Regions from separate parts of the Paenibacillus vulneris genome, predicted to be linked through region 2. Evidence: a T-box and tRNA genes for the amino acid it is inferred to sense, from the RefSeq annotation. Region 2 holds a T-box; the other holds one or more tRNA genes.

Region 1 (6,717 bases), on a different contig from region 2:
AAAATAACCCCATAAGGTTTCGGATATGATTCAGGTACTTTACGGGAAACGTTTGAAAATGGTAAATTCTATATCCAAAAAACCTACCGTCCTCGAAAGGCGGTAGGTTTTTGTTCATGCTGCGGGTAAAACGGGCTCACGTAAGGTTAGTGAAGCATGTTCATGCTTTCGATATGTTTTTTGGTCTCGGGTGTACCCAGATCATACAGCTTGCGATATATCTCCCGCAGCCAATAATCGGACGCAACGTTGTCCCTGACGTTATGATTAATCGGATGTGCGCTCGAAGCTCCAGCAGCGGTACCTTCCTGAGCCTCGGCCGATTCCTCGAACAAAGCCTGAAGCTGATTAATCTCTTCGTCATTGGCCCGTATTTCAAATTCGAATTGGCCGGTCTCCTCCGGTTCTGTTATTTCCCCTGAGCCGACATCAATGTAATATGTTTTTTTCTCCATTGTGGCACAAAAACTCCTTTCCAAAGTCGGATCGACTGCTTATGTAAAACGCTTGTAAAGAAGAGAGCATACGTCTTCTGTTTATTGTACACCTGGAATGGTGTATTCTATTCTTAAACTACAGTTTGTCCAAAGGAGGGTCGTAGGATGATCAGTGAGGAGCAGCTGGACCGGTATAGAATAGAGGGGACCAAGCTTAGAGTGGTGAGGGACGCGGATCCTGCGAATGACGTCAAAGGAATTGTTGTTGCCTGGGACGATGCGACGGTCATGATCCGTAAGCAAAATCGAAGAATCGTGAAGCTGGACCGAAGCTATCATTACCAGCCAATGACCGAAGAACGTTATTCAGGCTGGAACGGGGAAGGGCTATGACGGGCTTTGCCTCAAATCATCCAATAACCCCATCGATATCGAATTTGAGATACTATGAGGCGGAAGACGGCTTAAACAGCTACTTCATGATAGAGAGTATCGAGCCGCTCCGCACTTTGAATTCGTCGATGTGGGGAGAAGGCTGCGGATGGCATTCACGCCTGATGAACCGACAGGTGGACCGCAGCTATTCCAGCTCGGATCCGCTGTCTGAGATGCATCAATTTATGCGTATGAGAAGCATCGGTATAGAAGAGACGGCGGCCTTATTAACCGCAGCTAGAGTGCAGGACAGAGGCTACTCCCAGGAATCCGGGGATAAGGGGCTGAAGGTATGCACCTGGGCTACTGTCGGCTTAAGCAATAAAGCGAGGGCGGGCTTCTTACGGGACATGCATGAGCTGTTCCCTGGAACCATTAACCTGATCGTGGTCATTGATGGAATCCTAACGGACGCGGCAATGGTCAATGCCGTGATTACAGCGACGGAGGCGAAGGCCGCTGCACTGCAGGACGCAGATATCCGCTTAGCGGACTGTCGGGAGATCGCGACAGGAACAACAACGGATGCGGTTATTATAGCCGCTACCCAGAAGGGAGCTTCGTATCGCTATGCGGGTACAGCAACCCAGCTTGGCTATGGTATCGGAAGAACGGTGTATGAAGCAATGGCTTATTCCATTCAAAGGTATAAGGCCTGGGAACTGTCACAGCAAAAATGAAACCTGGAGCCCGCAAAGTTCATGCTTAACGGGCCCCAGGTTTTGTATTTCCGGATAAGTGCGGTAATTGGTTACCTGCCTTCGGGACCGCAGCCACAGCCTTCGGATTTCTTCGGAGGGTTGTTGCCGTCGGCCATTTTGTCGCCGAATTGGTCCAGACGGGAAGGATGTCCCGCAGGGCCGTCGTTGTCGGGTTTGTTATTTCTGCCTGCCATTTGTATCACCTCCACATGAGATAGAGTCTCATGCTGGCTGATTTTTATCCGCTGAGGCCATTCGCATAATATTGGAGCCTTCAGAGAAACTAACTCTATAATCGAGAAATGTGGGAGCGAGGGTTGACGATGGATGATCAAGTGGTGCATTTGGACGATTTTTATGCGTTAAGGATTCATAGAGAAGGAAAACGCGGGGTCAACGGCGAAATCATTAGATTAAACACGAATTCCATACACCCGCCTACACATTTGTTCAATACTCCAAGCTTTGAGGATGCGGAGGCGTTAAAGGAATGGGCAGCCCGAGCCTTGCAGGCTTACCGGGAAGGGTAGATGAGAGAGGCTACTTTTTAAATGCCCCGACGATGTACAGCAATCCCAGAGTGGCCAGCATGCCGATCATGATGAACATGAGTCCGCTTATAAACAATATGGCTCCTGGAATAATAAAGCTGACAATCAACGTAATTCCGATGGCCCAAAGCATCGTTTGAAAGGTCAGCTTGATAAAACCCCAGACGAATAATGCCGCAACCACTCCCATAGCCAGCTGCAAAAAGATCATAATGCTCCCCCCTTGCCTTATATATATGGGCTTAAGCGGGAGATCATGATACAAGCTTCACGAAAGAACAGGAATATCCAAGGATATTCCTGCATACGATGTAATCCGGCAGCTAACGAACGTATTCGATTCTATTCGAACAGCGGGAGGAGATAAGATGTCCACGGAAGGTTCCGCATTGAAAGGAACGGTGTACGGCATTTTGTTTACGCTTCCAATTTGGGGAGCTATCGCCTGGATTGTTTTTGAATGTTTGGATTAAATAGCTCGGGTATCTCTTTTCGTCAGGAGAGGTACCCGATTGTTCTATTGGTTACAGGTTTGATTCCGATTTGGAAATGGCTTTATTGGAGCGGAATGTAATTTTTGCCGACCCGTTCGGGTTTCCTTCCGCTTGGTATTGATAGGTTGTCGTATAATCAGGGGACGACTTATCTCCCGATTCGGAGATGAGCTTGCCCTCACCGCCTACAATCCCTTTCACTTCATCAGATGTCATGCCCAAATTGATTTTGTCATATTTTTCTTTTGTCATGGTAGCTAGCGGGGCTGGGGTTGGAGTTGGCTGTACAGCATTTCCGCCGGAATGACTGCAGCCGATGCTGCTGCCGGCAATAACTGCTGCGAGCATAAGAACACAGATGGATTTTACCAAGTCTATCGCCTCCGAAGTACGGTTTTGGATTTTCATTATTGCTCTTGCTGCATTTGAAGCAATGTTCAATTCATCTCCAAACCGAATCGTAAATATACGGATTTCATGCTTTTTTAAAATTTTGTTTGACAACTGGGTAAAACAGGTGATATTATACAACTTGTCCCCTTCAAATATGAATGAGACATAATATATGCGGTCATGGCGGAATTGGCAGACGCGCACGGTTCAGGTCCGTGTGGGCTAACCCCCCGTGGAGGTTCGAGTCCTCTTGACCGCACCAACTATAACAAAACCACCATCTGATATCTCCGGATACCAGATGGTTTTTCATTTGGAGAGGCAGAGTGACATGCAATGATTATCCGTACCGCAGTTATTGATGATGTTCCTTCTATTCTTACCATTTATAACGAGGCCATCCTGAACACCGTGGCAACCTTCGATACGGTTCCGCGTACTTTGGAGCAGCAGGAGACCTGGTTCAAGCAGCATGGCGATCGTTACCCGATTATCGTGGCAGAGCTGGGAGGGACGGTTGTAGGCTGGGCATCCCTTAACGCTTATTCAGATCGTCTGGCGTATGCTCGCACCTCTGAATTGTCCCTGTATATTCACCATGATTTTCGGGGGCAAGGCATTGGGAAGCAGCTGATGGAGAAGGTGCTTGAGGCCGGCAAACAGGCAGGGCTGCATACCGTCCTGTCCCGGATAGTGGAGGGCAATGACAGCAGCATATACATTCACCGTACATACGGCTTCGACTATATCGGTGTCATGCGTGAAGTAGGCTTCAAATTCGATAAAATGCTGGACGTTATTCTTATGCAAAAAATGCTGTGATACTTCATAAAGCCGCCGTTGGGCGGCTTTTTTGCTTTGCACAACGGCTGTAGCGGGCTTGTACCGGCGGAGTACATTCGTAATCGTTCAGGTCATTCGTATGCCCCGTTAAAGTTTATCCAATGGAAACCCTCCTGCATATAATCCGGCAGCGAGCTTGGCACTAATAGACAGAGTAGTTGGAAAGGTCATGCTCAGGAAAAAGGTTGGTCGTCTGAAAAAAGTTGGTTGTCATTAGCCTTCTGTTAGGTTACAAAGTAAGTAGCTTACCTGGGTGCAAATGGCGGTTTTTCCCAGGATGCAGGTGGAGCTTGTCGGAGAAATCCGTTCCGCTGTATAATGACTACACCGATAGGACGGAAATACCCGGACAACCCGTTTTTGTTCGACGAACGAAAGGCGGGTTGATTTATTTTCACATTTCGGGCGAAGCAGTTAGGGTTCACATTGGCTTTCTTGCTTCAAGAAAGATGTGTACGCCGGCTTGATCCTATAGAAGCACTATTCCCATTAATCGTGTAAGGAGTTCATAGGCGTATGGAAAAGACCTGGTATAATCGATTGCTGATGTCGTATTTTCCGATCTTGTTCATCACCGTTAGTATCATTATTTTTGTATCCGTTTCCATGATGAGCGAAATTTCCATTAAGGAGACCGAGAAGGCCAATCGGATTTTTGCCAAATATGTGATCGATTCTATGGAAACCTCGCTGAAGGCAGTGGAGCGGGTTATTTTGGAGGAAGCGGGGAACAGCGACGCCTTCTATGATTTTTTCGAGATGAAGAACAAATCGGAGGGGGGAATGGTTTACTACGAGACGTCCAAGGAGCTGCATAAAATTCTTGACGATAACCCGATGATTCAATCGATTTATTTGTACCGCGCTCAGGATCAGCTGGTGCTGACGACCAACGCGATTCAGCAGCTGGATAACTTCCAGGACAAGGAATTCGTCGAGGAATCCTTCGGCAATCCGAATAATACGGGGTGGTCCGCCGTTCGCATGTATTCCGGCCTCAGCCTGCAGCCTAAGGAGAAGGTCATTTCCATAAGCAAGAAGGCGCTGCTGCCTTTCGGCAATCAGGGCATTATCGTGGTCAACGTCAGGGTCAGCTCGCTTCTGCGCATTGTGGACGAAATGATCAACGCGGATATTACCTTCATGGATATTAGGGATGCAGGGGGGCAGCGGGTATATCCGGTCGAGCTTGAGGAAGACAAGTCGCTCTCGGCACAAGGAAGTGTCATAACGGATATTCATTCCGATGTCATCGGCTGGAATTTCGTCAGCGGCATTAAGGGAGGACGCATGTTCAACTGGGTCTCGGCCATCTCCCATATTTGGCTTGGTATCGGCATAGCGACCGTGCTGTTCAGCATTATCTATACCCTGTATGTAACACGCCGGAATTACAAGCCGATCGAAGGCATCATGCAGCAGATCAACAAATACCAGAGCCGCAGTGCGCCTAGAGGAAAAGGCGGCGACGAATTCTCGTTTATCGGCAAAGTGCTGGACAGTTTGATGGAGCAAACCAACCGTTACGAGAAGCAGTATCAGGAGGATTTGATCATTAGGCGCAAGCAGTTTTTCCTGGAATGGATTGGGGGACAGTCTCCGATGAGCCGGCAGGAATGGGCTGCCCATATGAACCGGTACAAGCTGCCGAGCTCTTATACTAAACTGATTGTTTGTGTCGCAGAAATCGACGGATTTCCGAATTTCCAGCAAAGCTACAGTGTTACCGACCAGAACCTGCTCAAATTTGCTTTGACCAACGTCGCCCAGGAGCTGGCGGATTCCGAATGGCTGACAGTTTGGGCGGAGTGGATATCCGACAAACGGCTCTCGATTCTGCTCATGCTGCATACGGAGGAGGACGCGAAGCTCGAGGGTGTGAGCGATTTGCTTGACCGCTTTCGGACTTGGGTGGCCGTGAATTTGAAGTTCTCCTTAACCGTCGGTGTCGGAAGGAGCACGGAGCAGTTAACGGAGGTATGCAATTCCTTCGAGGAGGCGGTCACGGCACTCCAATATAAAATGTCGCTCGGCAACAATCAGGTCATCCGTTATGAAGAAATAGCGGCGGCCAGCTCCGGAGATACCCATAAATATTTTCAGCTGATGGATGCAATGTGCCAGGAATTTCGAATCTCCGACAGCAGCTGGCAGCTTCATGTTGACCAGTTCGCGGAGTATTTGGAGCAGGATGTGCTGAAGGGAGCAGAGATCCACCATTTGCTGCAATATGGGGTTCGGCTGCTTGAGCGCACGTTGGAGGGATTATCGTCCGATATTATCGAATACTGGAGGAAGCATGTTCTTCCCCGGCTCACAGAGGCGCTGGATACTTCAGAGACAACAGAAGAGCTTCTGCCAGCCGTCGTCTCCTCGCTTAAGCAGCTGCACAGCCAATACGTATCCCTTCGGGATGCCAAAAATCATCATCAGCTGGCAAGCGACATTCGGCATTATATTGAAGACAACTATGCCAACCCGGACTTATCGCTGAATCTGATCTCGGACCAATTTAATGTGAACGGCAAATATTGCAGCCATCTGTTCAAGGAAGTGTACGGAATGAAATTCGTAGATTTTCTCATGAATTTACGGATGGAGCAGGCCAAGAAGCTGCTATTGCAAACCGAGCTGCCCTTGCAGGATATTTCGGAGAAAGTAGGGTATACCCATTCGATTTCATTCGGACGCACCTTCAAGAAGGTCGTCGGCGTCACTCCCGGGGATTACCGCAAATATATGCAAGCCGAGTAAGGTGCGGAAGGCTCCCATGGTCAGCATGAGGAGCTTTCTTTAGTTTTATACGATGGCGAAGACGGCGGCTCGTCTATGCGATCCTAATAGGATTGTAAGCGGCTTAACG
Region 2 (6,717 bases):
ATAGTGCCGTCTTCCAGATGCAGGATCGGGATCGGCTCGCCCCAATAACGCTGACGGCTGAACAGCCAATCGCGCAGACGGTAGGTCACCTTGCCTTGACCCTTACCGTTTGCCTCCAGCCATTCGATCATCGCGGCGATAGCCTGCTCGTTATTCAAGCCGTTCAGCTGCTCGGAGTTTACATGCTCTCCGTCTCCCGCATAGGCTTCCTTCGTCACGTCGCCGCCCTTCACGACTTCGATGATCGGCAGGTCGAATTGCTTCGCGAATTCCCAGTCGCGCTGGTCATGGCCCGGCACGGCCATAATCGCCCCGGTACCGTACCCTGCAAGCACATAGTCGGCAATCCAGATCGGAGTTTTCTTGCCGTTCACCGGATTGATCGCATAAGCTCCCGTGAATACCCCGGTCTTATCCTTGGCCAGATCGGTACGCTCCAGATCGCTCTTGCGAGCGGCTTTCTCCTGATATTCCTTCACGGCAGCCGCCTGGTCTGCAGTCGTGATGGCGTCCACCAGCTCATGCTCAGGAGCCATCACGCAGTAGGTTGCGCCGAACAGAGTATCCGGACGTGTCGTAAATACTTTCAGGCTTGCATCCGCATGGCCGTCGATCGCAAATACAACCTCCGCACCCTTGGATTTCCCGATCCAGTTGCGCTGCATATCCTTGATGGATTCGGACCAATCCAGCTCCTCCAAATCTTCAAGCAATCGCTCCGCATATTCCGTAATTTTCAATACCCATTGACGCATAGGCTTACGGATTACCGGATGGTTACCGCGCTCGCTCAAGCCGTCAATGACTTCTTCGTTAGCCAATACCGTGCCCAATGCCGGACACCAGTTCACCGGAACCTCGTCTACATAGGCAAGACCCTTTTTGTACAGCTGAATAAAGATCCATTGCGTCCATTTGTAATATTCGGGATCGGTCGTGCTGATCTCGCGGTCCCAATCGTAGGAGAAGCCCAGAGACTTGATCTGGCGGCGAAAATTATTGATGTTCTTGATCGTAATATCCCGCGGATGCTCTCCGGTATCCAACGCGTGCTGTTCGGCAGGCAGGCCGAATGCGTCCCAACCCATCGGATGAAGCACATTATATCCGCGCATCCGCTTATAGCGGGATACGATATCCGTAGCTGTATAGCCTTCCGGATGTCCTACGTGCAGACCTGCGCCGGATGGATAAGGAAACATATCCAATGCGTAAAATTTAGGCAGACTGTCGTCGTCCAGCACTTTGAACGTTTTATGGTTTTCCCAATATTGTTGCCATTTCGGCTCGATGAAGAGCGGGTTATAGCCCTGCTGTTCTTTTGCTTCCTGTGTCATTCGGTTGTGCCCCCTTCAATAGATCAACATCTCAATATAAAAGCCCCTCATCGCTAGCGCAACGCTAGGGACGAGAGGCATGATTCCCGTGGTACCACCCTAGTTAGCAGCAGACATGCTTTGTCTGTGCTCACTCTTCCCCTTAACGCGGGGGCGACGATCCGGCTAAGCTCAGCTGACCGAGTGTGAAAAACCCCGGCTGCTCATGCATGAACTTCACCTTCTGGCTCCAAGACGAGTTCGCTCTTCCCCTACGCCGGCTCTCACCAACCGCCGACTCTCTGAAAAGCAGGGGATGGAGTTACTACTTCTTATCCCAGCCGTTAGCAGCATATAAAGCGATTATATGTAAAAAACGGCAGCGGTGTCAAGTATGCATGCGCTGACCTGACAATCGAGTCCACTGGAGAAGTACTATGATTAAACTACACCGATGCTGGAAATACTAGGTTCATAGAATGCGCCGATGGCAGAGGTGAGAACATGACAGGTCTTTTGAATGGCATTGCATTATCCCTTCCTTTGTGGGGGATTATTTTAGGCGTCCTCCAGATATTGCTCAGGTAGCTTCCTGAACTCTATAACTAGGACATTATTTTCGCGCTACGAAAAAAGCACGCTGCGTCGTATCCGTAACGGATTTCCACATAAAATCCGCATAGCAGTCCACCTCACGGAAGCCCGCCGCCAGCACCTGCTCCTTGATCCACGCCAACGGGTACGCCCGCTGCACATGCACCTCATCGACTCTTCGAAACCTTTCCTGTGAATCACTGTCGTCTTCCCGTCCGCTTTCACGGACAAATATGGTTAAGGCGTGCTCTATCTCGCACCGGTCCGTATCCAGCTCACTTGTCCAGATATAGGCAATATCGTCTTCATTCAAAAAAAACGGCTGCTCCTCCGCGTAGGACTCCAGCTGATACGGGGTATGAACATCGAATACGAAGATGCCCCCTTCTTTTAAGCCGCCATAAGCTTGTCCCAGAGCTTCTATAATCTCTTCTTCTTCCAGCAAATAGTTCATGCAATCGCAGAGCGAGATCACCGCGTCAACCGGCTGAAGCAGGCCCCAATCCCTAAGATCCTGCTGCATCCAGGTAACGCTCCCTTTGCCTGGAAAAGCAAGAGCGCGTTCCGCTTCATGTGCTTTTTGCTGCGCGACAGACAGCATATCCTCCGACAGATCGATGCCATACACCTCATAGCCCTGCTGCGCCAGCGGTATGGCTATATTACCGGTCCCGCATCCCAAATCCGCAATCGTTCCCGGTCTTCCATATCGGTCCCAGCATCGATTCAAAAAGTCAAGCCATTCTGCATACGGCATATCTTCCATCAAGCGATCGTAATGATATGCAAACAGCTCGTAAGCCATAACATTCAACCTCCATGTTGAAATAGGTAAGCTCACCGTAAAGGGGAATGCCCTAGTAAGCCTGTCATCTTCCTCTATGTACCGCACCCGGGTCAAGCTACCCGCATCACTGTTCCAAAGCGTGAAAAAAGCCGGCATTCCTGCAGCTTGCGGACAGTTGAAGTCTAACCCGCATGGAATGTCCGGCTGCTGCCGGTTGGAGAATTATTCTCCGCCTTTATGTTCTTCCTTCAAGTGAGTCCAGCTGCCTTCCTGGTATACCAGGCCTTCCTTCATCAGCTTGCCGACAGCACGCTTAAAGGCCGACTTGCTTATTTTGAACCTCTGCATAATGACATCCGCCGGAGTTTCATCCGAATACGGCATGGAACCATTCGGTCTTTCGCGTAAAAATTGCAGCAGCTTCTCTGCATCCTCATCGCGTCCTACTTCTTTGGGGGCACGCATCGAGAGATTGACCTTGCCGTCTTCCCGGATAAAGCTCACCCGAACATCTACTTCTTCGCCAAGACGCAGCAATCGGGTCCGCTCGGAAGCATGAATCATGCCGATCACGCCGAAGCCGACTACACCGCCGTCACAGACGACGAAGGTGCCCATTTGCAGCGTTTTGTACACCCTGCCCTTAACCCATTTATTTCTCCAGGCAGCCGGGGCATCGAAGCATAGCGGACCCAGGTCCGCCTCTCCTGCAAGCTTGGCCACCAGCCGTCCTTGCCGGTCATGGTCCAGCAGGACGAATACTTTATCCCCTATTTGGGGTCTGAGCTCAGGCAGCTCGGGAAGCTCCCGGAAGGGGAGCAGCAGGTTGCGGCCCAGACCCATTTCTAGAAAGCAGCCGAAGCGGCGATGGATATCCACCACTTCCAGCAGCGCCACCTCGCCAAGCTGAATGAGCGGCTCGCGCATCGTAGCGGCCAGGCGATCCTCCGTATCATAGAACAAAAACACGTCTACACGTTCTCCTGCCTTGATCTCTCCGATCACTTCGCTGTAATGCAGCAGAACATCCTGATGGCCGTCTGTCAGAAAATATCCGTTAGGCGGGACTTCTCTTGCTACCTCCAGATTGATACGCGTTCCCGCTTCAAGCCTCATACCCGCTCAACCACTTTCGCGTCAGACCATAGTCTCTCAATATTGTAATACTCCCGGTCGTCGCGGTGGAATACATGAATAACCACGTCGCCTAAGTCAACTAGTACCCAACGCGCCGTATCCATTCCTTCCATACCGCGAACTCGTATGCCCTTCTCTTCGGCACGCTTGCGAACTTCCGTAGCGATGGACTGTACCTGGGTCTCCGAATTCCCGTGGCAAATCACAAAATAATCGGCGATCAGGGAGATTCCCTGCAGATCCAGCGTCACCACATTCATCGCTTTTTTATCTTCAGCTGCCTCAACAACAAGGGCCATCAATTTATCCGGGGTTAAACTCATTCATTTTCCTCCTCTATATGTGAACCAATAATAGTAGACCAATGTATTCCTACTGTACTCTATCCAAATTTCCGGTAGCTTGCTCCTGCCTTTTGATTTCATCAATAAGACTATTTCTTGAAAGCATGGTTAAAGGATACACCTTTTTCCCCTTTTCCAATAAAAAACGGATCGTACCGTCAAATGCGGCAACTAATGCCTTCTCTACACTATGTTCGGCGATTTCACGGATATTATTCACACCCGGAAAATCGCGTCCCGGCTCGATATAATCGGCGAGACAAACCACCTTCTCCAGCAGGGTCATGCCTGCTCTGCCGGAGGTATGATAGCGGATCGCATCCAGGATTTCCTCGTCGTCGATGCCATAATCTCTCTGGGCGACAAAAGCTCCGGCAAAGGAATGCCACAGCTCTTTATCGTAATCGAGCAGATCGGCGGGCAGGCCGTTGTCCCTGATGATGCTCTCCTGATCCTTGACCGGCCAAAATTTGCATACATCGTGAAGAATGGCCGCTAAATACGCCTTATCGGGATCACATCCGTATTGACGCGCCAGCATCACTGCGGACTCCATTACACCTAGCGTATGCTCCCAACGCTTGGCAGGCATTTGGGCTTTCACCGACTCCATCAGCTGTTTACGATCCATAAATCCCGCTCTCCTCAATATAATCGTATACACGGTCCGGAACCATGTACCGTATTGTTTTTCCTGCCGCCACCCGATGCCGGATGTAGGTCGAAGACAGCTCCATAAGCGGCATCGTCACAAAGGTGACAGAGCCTTTCACCGGCTCGGGAAGCTCCCCGATATCCAGGGGGTAACCAGGCCGCTGCAATCCGATAAAGGAAATCAGCTGCAGCAGCTCTTCGAATTTATACCATTTGGGCAAAAATCGGACCATATCGGCACCGATAATATAGGAGAAGCGGATGTCCGGATGCTGCTGCTTTAACAGCTTCACCGTATCGATACTGTAGGACACACCGCCCTTTTGCAGCTCTATATCGAGAGGGCGAAAGGAAGGATGTCCTTCAACGGCTCTGCATACCATTTCCCATCGTTGCTCCGGCGTTGCGCCGGGAGCCTGCCGTTTGTGAGGGGGAACGTTGGTCGGCATGAACCAGACCTGATCCAGCCCCGCCTGTTCGAATGCGCATTGCGCGGCAATTAAGTGGCCGATATGAATCGGATCAAAGGTGCCTCCCATGATGCCAACCTTCATGCTTCCACCTCGTTTTCGCTCCATTTATGAAAAATGCAAGAAAGCCCCTGGCAGCGAGGCTTCATGTCTGCCGATCTACGGCAGCTCGATCGTTTTGTTATCCTTGGATTCCTTATACAACACGATAATTTTACCGATAACCTGTACCAGCTCGGCTCCGGATTGTTCCGCCAGCTGCTCGGCAACCTCGCCGCGATCCTCCATACAGTTGTTCAAAACCGTAATCTTAATCAATTCGCGGACCTCTAGAGCTTCCTCGATATGACGGATCAGATGATCATTGACGCCGCCTTTTCCCACTTGGAAGATAGGGTTTAAATGATGCGCCAAAGAGCGCAAATACCGTTTCTGTTTGCCTGTTAACATATGCTTGCCTCAATTCTAGTGTAATGCGTGCTGAGCGATAGTTTGAACATAGAAAGGAAAAAAATCAAAACAATCGCTCAACCCGTGTGTTATTTAAAAGATTGTTCGACCACCTGACGCATAGCGGTAATTGGCGCAGGAGCTCCTGTCCAGTATTCAAACGCGTAAGCTCCCTGGTAGATGAACATGCCTAGACCGCAATGAATCTTCGCACCTTTGGCCTCCGATTCGCGCAGGAACCTGGTTACTAATGGAGTATAGACCGTATCGCTGACGACGAGCCGATCGTGAATCAAAGAAGTATCCATCGGCACCGTATCTACATTGGGATGCATGCCGGCAGGCGTTATATTGACCACAAGGCTAACATCGCCGATCACATCCGGAATCGCGTCCGTTCCCATACCCGTCGTTTCGGTAAATTGGGACAGCGAATGCGCCAAATCCACCGCCTTCTCCGGGTTCCGGTTGTAAATATATATGCGGGAAGCGCCCTCCTTGGCCAAAGCGTAGCCTACGCCGCGCGCGGCTCCCCCTGCGCCCAGTATAAGCACCTTTTTCCCCTTCAAATCCAGTCCGGTCTCTTCCTTTAAGGAACGAACATAGCCGATGCCGTCCGTGTTATACCCCGTGAGGCGTCCGTTATCATTGACTATGGTATTGACGGCGCCGATAACACGAGCCCCTTCGTCAATAACGTCCATGTAATCCATGACTTCCACTTTATGAGGAATCGTCACGTTGACGCCCCGGAACTGCAAAGCTCTGATGCCCGCCACGGCGTCCTTCAGCTGACCGGGCAAAATGTGAAACGCCGCATAAGCAGCGTTAATTCCAGCCACTTCAAAAGCACGGTTCAGCATAATCGGCGATTTGGAATGACGAATCGGATCACCGAAAACCCCGTACATGATCGTGTGACTGTCCAAATGACTGTTCCCCATGCTCTCTTACTCCCCGTCCCC

The links. A T-box is a leader RNA that pairs with one kind of tRNA and senses whether it is charged. The one in region 2 lies ahead of leuS (leucine--tRNA ligase), so its partner is inferred to be a tRNA-Leu.
Region 1: it encodes a tRNA-Leu, which carries the amino acid that the T-box ahead of leuS (leucine--tRNA ligase) is inferred to sense. The anticodon was not compared.

The regions. Positions count from the first base shown of each region.
Region 1 is NZ_BAABJG010000027.1:257,389-264,105, forward strand. It holds gene ABEA66_RS24135 (hypothetical protein) at 147-455, opposite strand; gene ABEA66_RS24140 (hypothetical protein) at 603-830, shown strand; gene ABEA66_RS24145 (adenosylcobinamide amidohydrolase) at 827-1,552, shown strand; gene ABEA66_RS24150 (hypothetical protein) at 1,624-1,767, opposite strand; gene ABEA66_RS24155 (hypothetical protein) at 1,897-2,103, shown strand; gene ABEA66_RS24160 (hypothetical protein) at 2,114-2,335, opposite strand; gene ABEA66_RS24165 (hypothetical protein) at 2,649-2,990, opposite strand; tRNA gene ABEA66_RS24170 (tRNA-Leu) at 3,186-3,273, shown strand; gene ABEA66_RS24175 (GNAT family N-acetyltransferase) at 3,348-3,833, shown strand; gene ABEA66_RS24180 (helix-turn-helix domain-containing protein) at 4,371-6,608, shown strand.
Region 2 is NZ_BAABJG010000022.1:290,674-297,390, forward strand. It holds gene leuS (leucine--tRNA ligase) at 1-1,337, opposite strand, end outside; T-box leader at 1,401-1,664, opposite strand; gene ABEA66_RS21150 (class I SAM-dependent DNA methyltransferase) at 1,930-2,715, opposite strand; gene ABEA66_RS21155 (CvfB family protein) at 2,920-3,813, opposite strand; gene rsfS (ribosome silencing factor) at 3,810-4,157, opposite strand; gene yqeK (bis(5'-nucleosyl)-tetraphosphatase (symmetrical) YqeK) at 4,207-4,809, opposite strand; gene ABEA66_RS21170 (nicotinate-nucleotide adenylyltransferase) at 4,799-5,386, opposite strand; gene yhbY (ribosome assembly RNA-binding protein YhbY) at 5,462-5,752, opposite strand; gene ABEA66_RS21180 (shikimate dehydrogenase) at 5,842-6,696, opposite strand.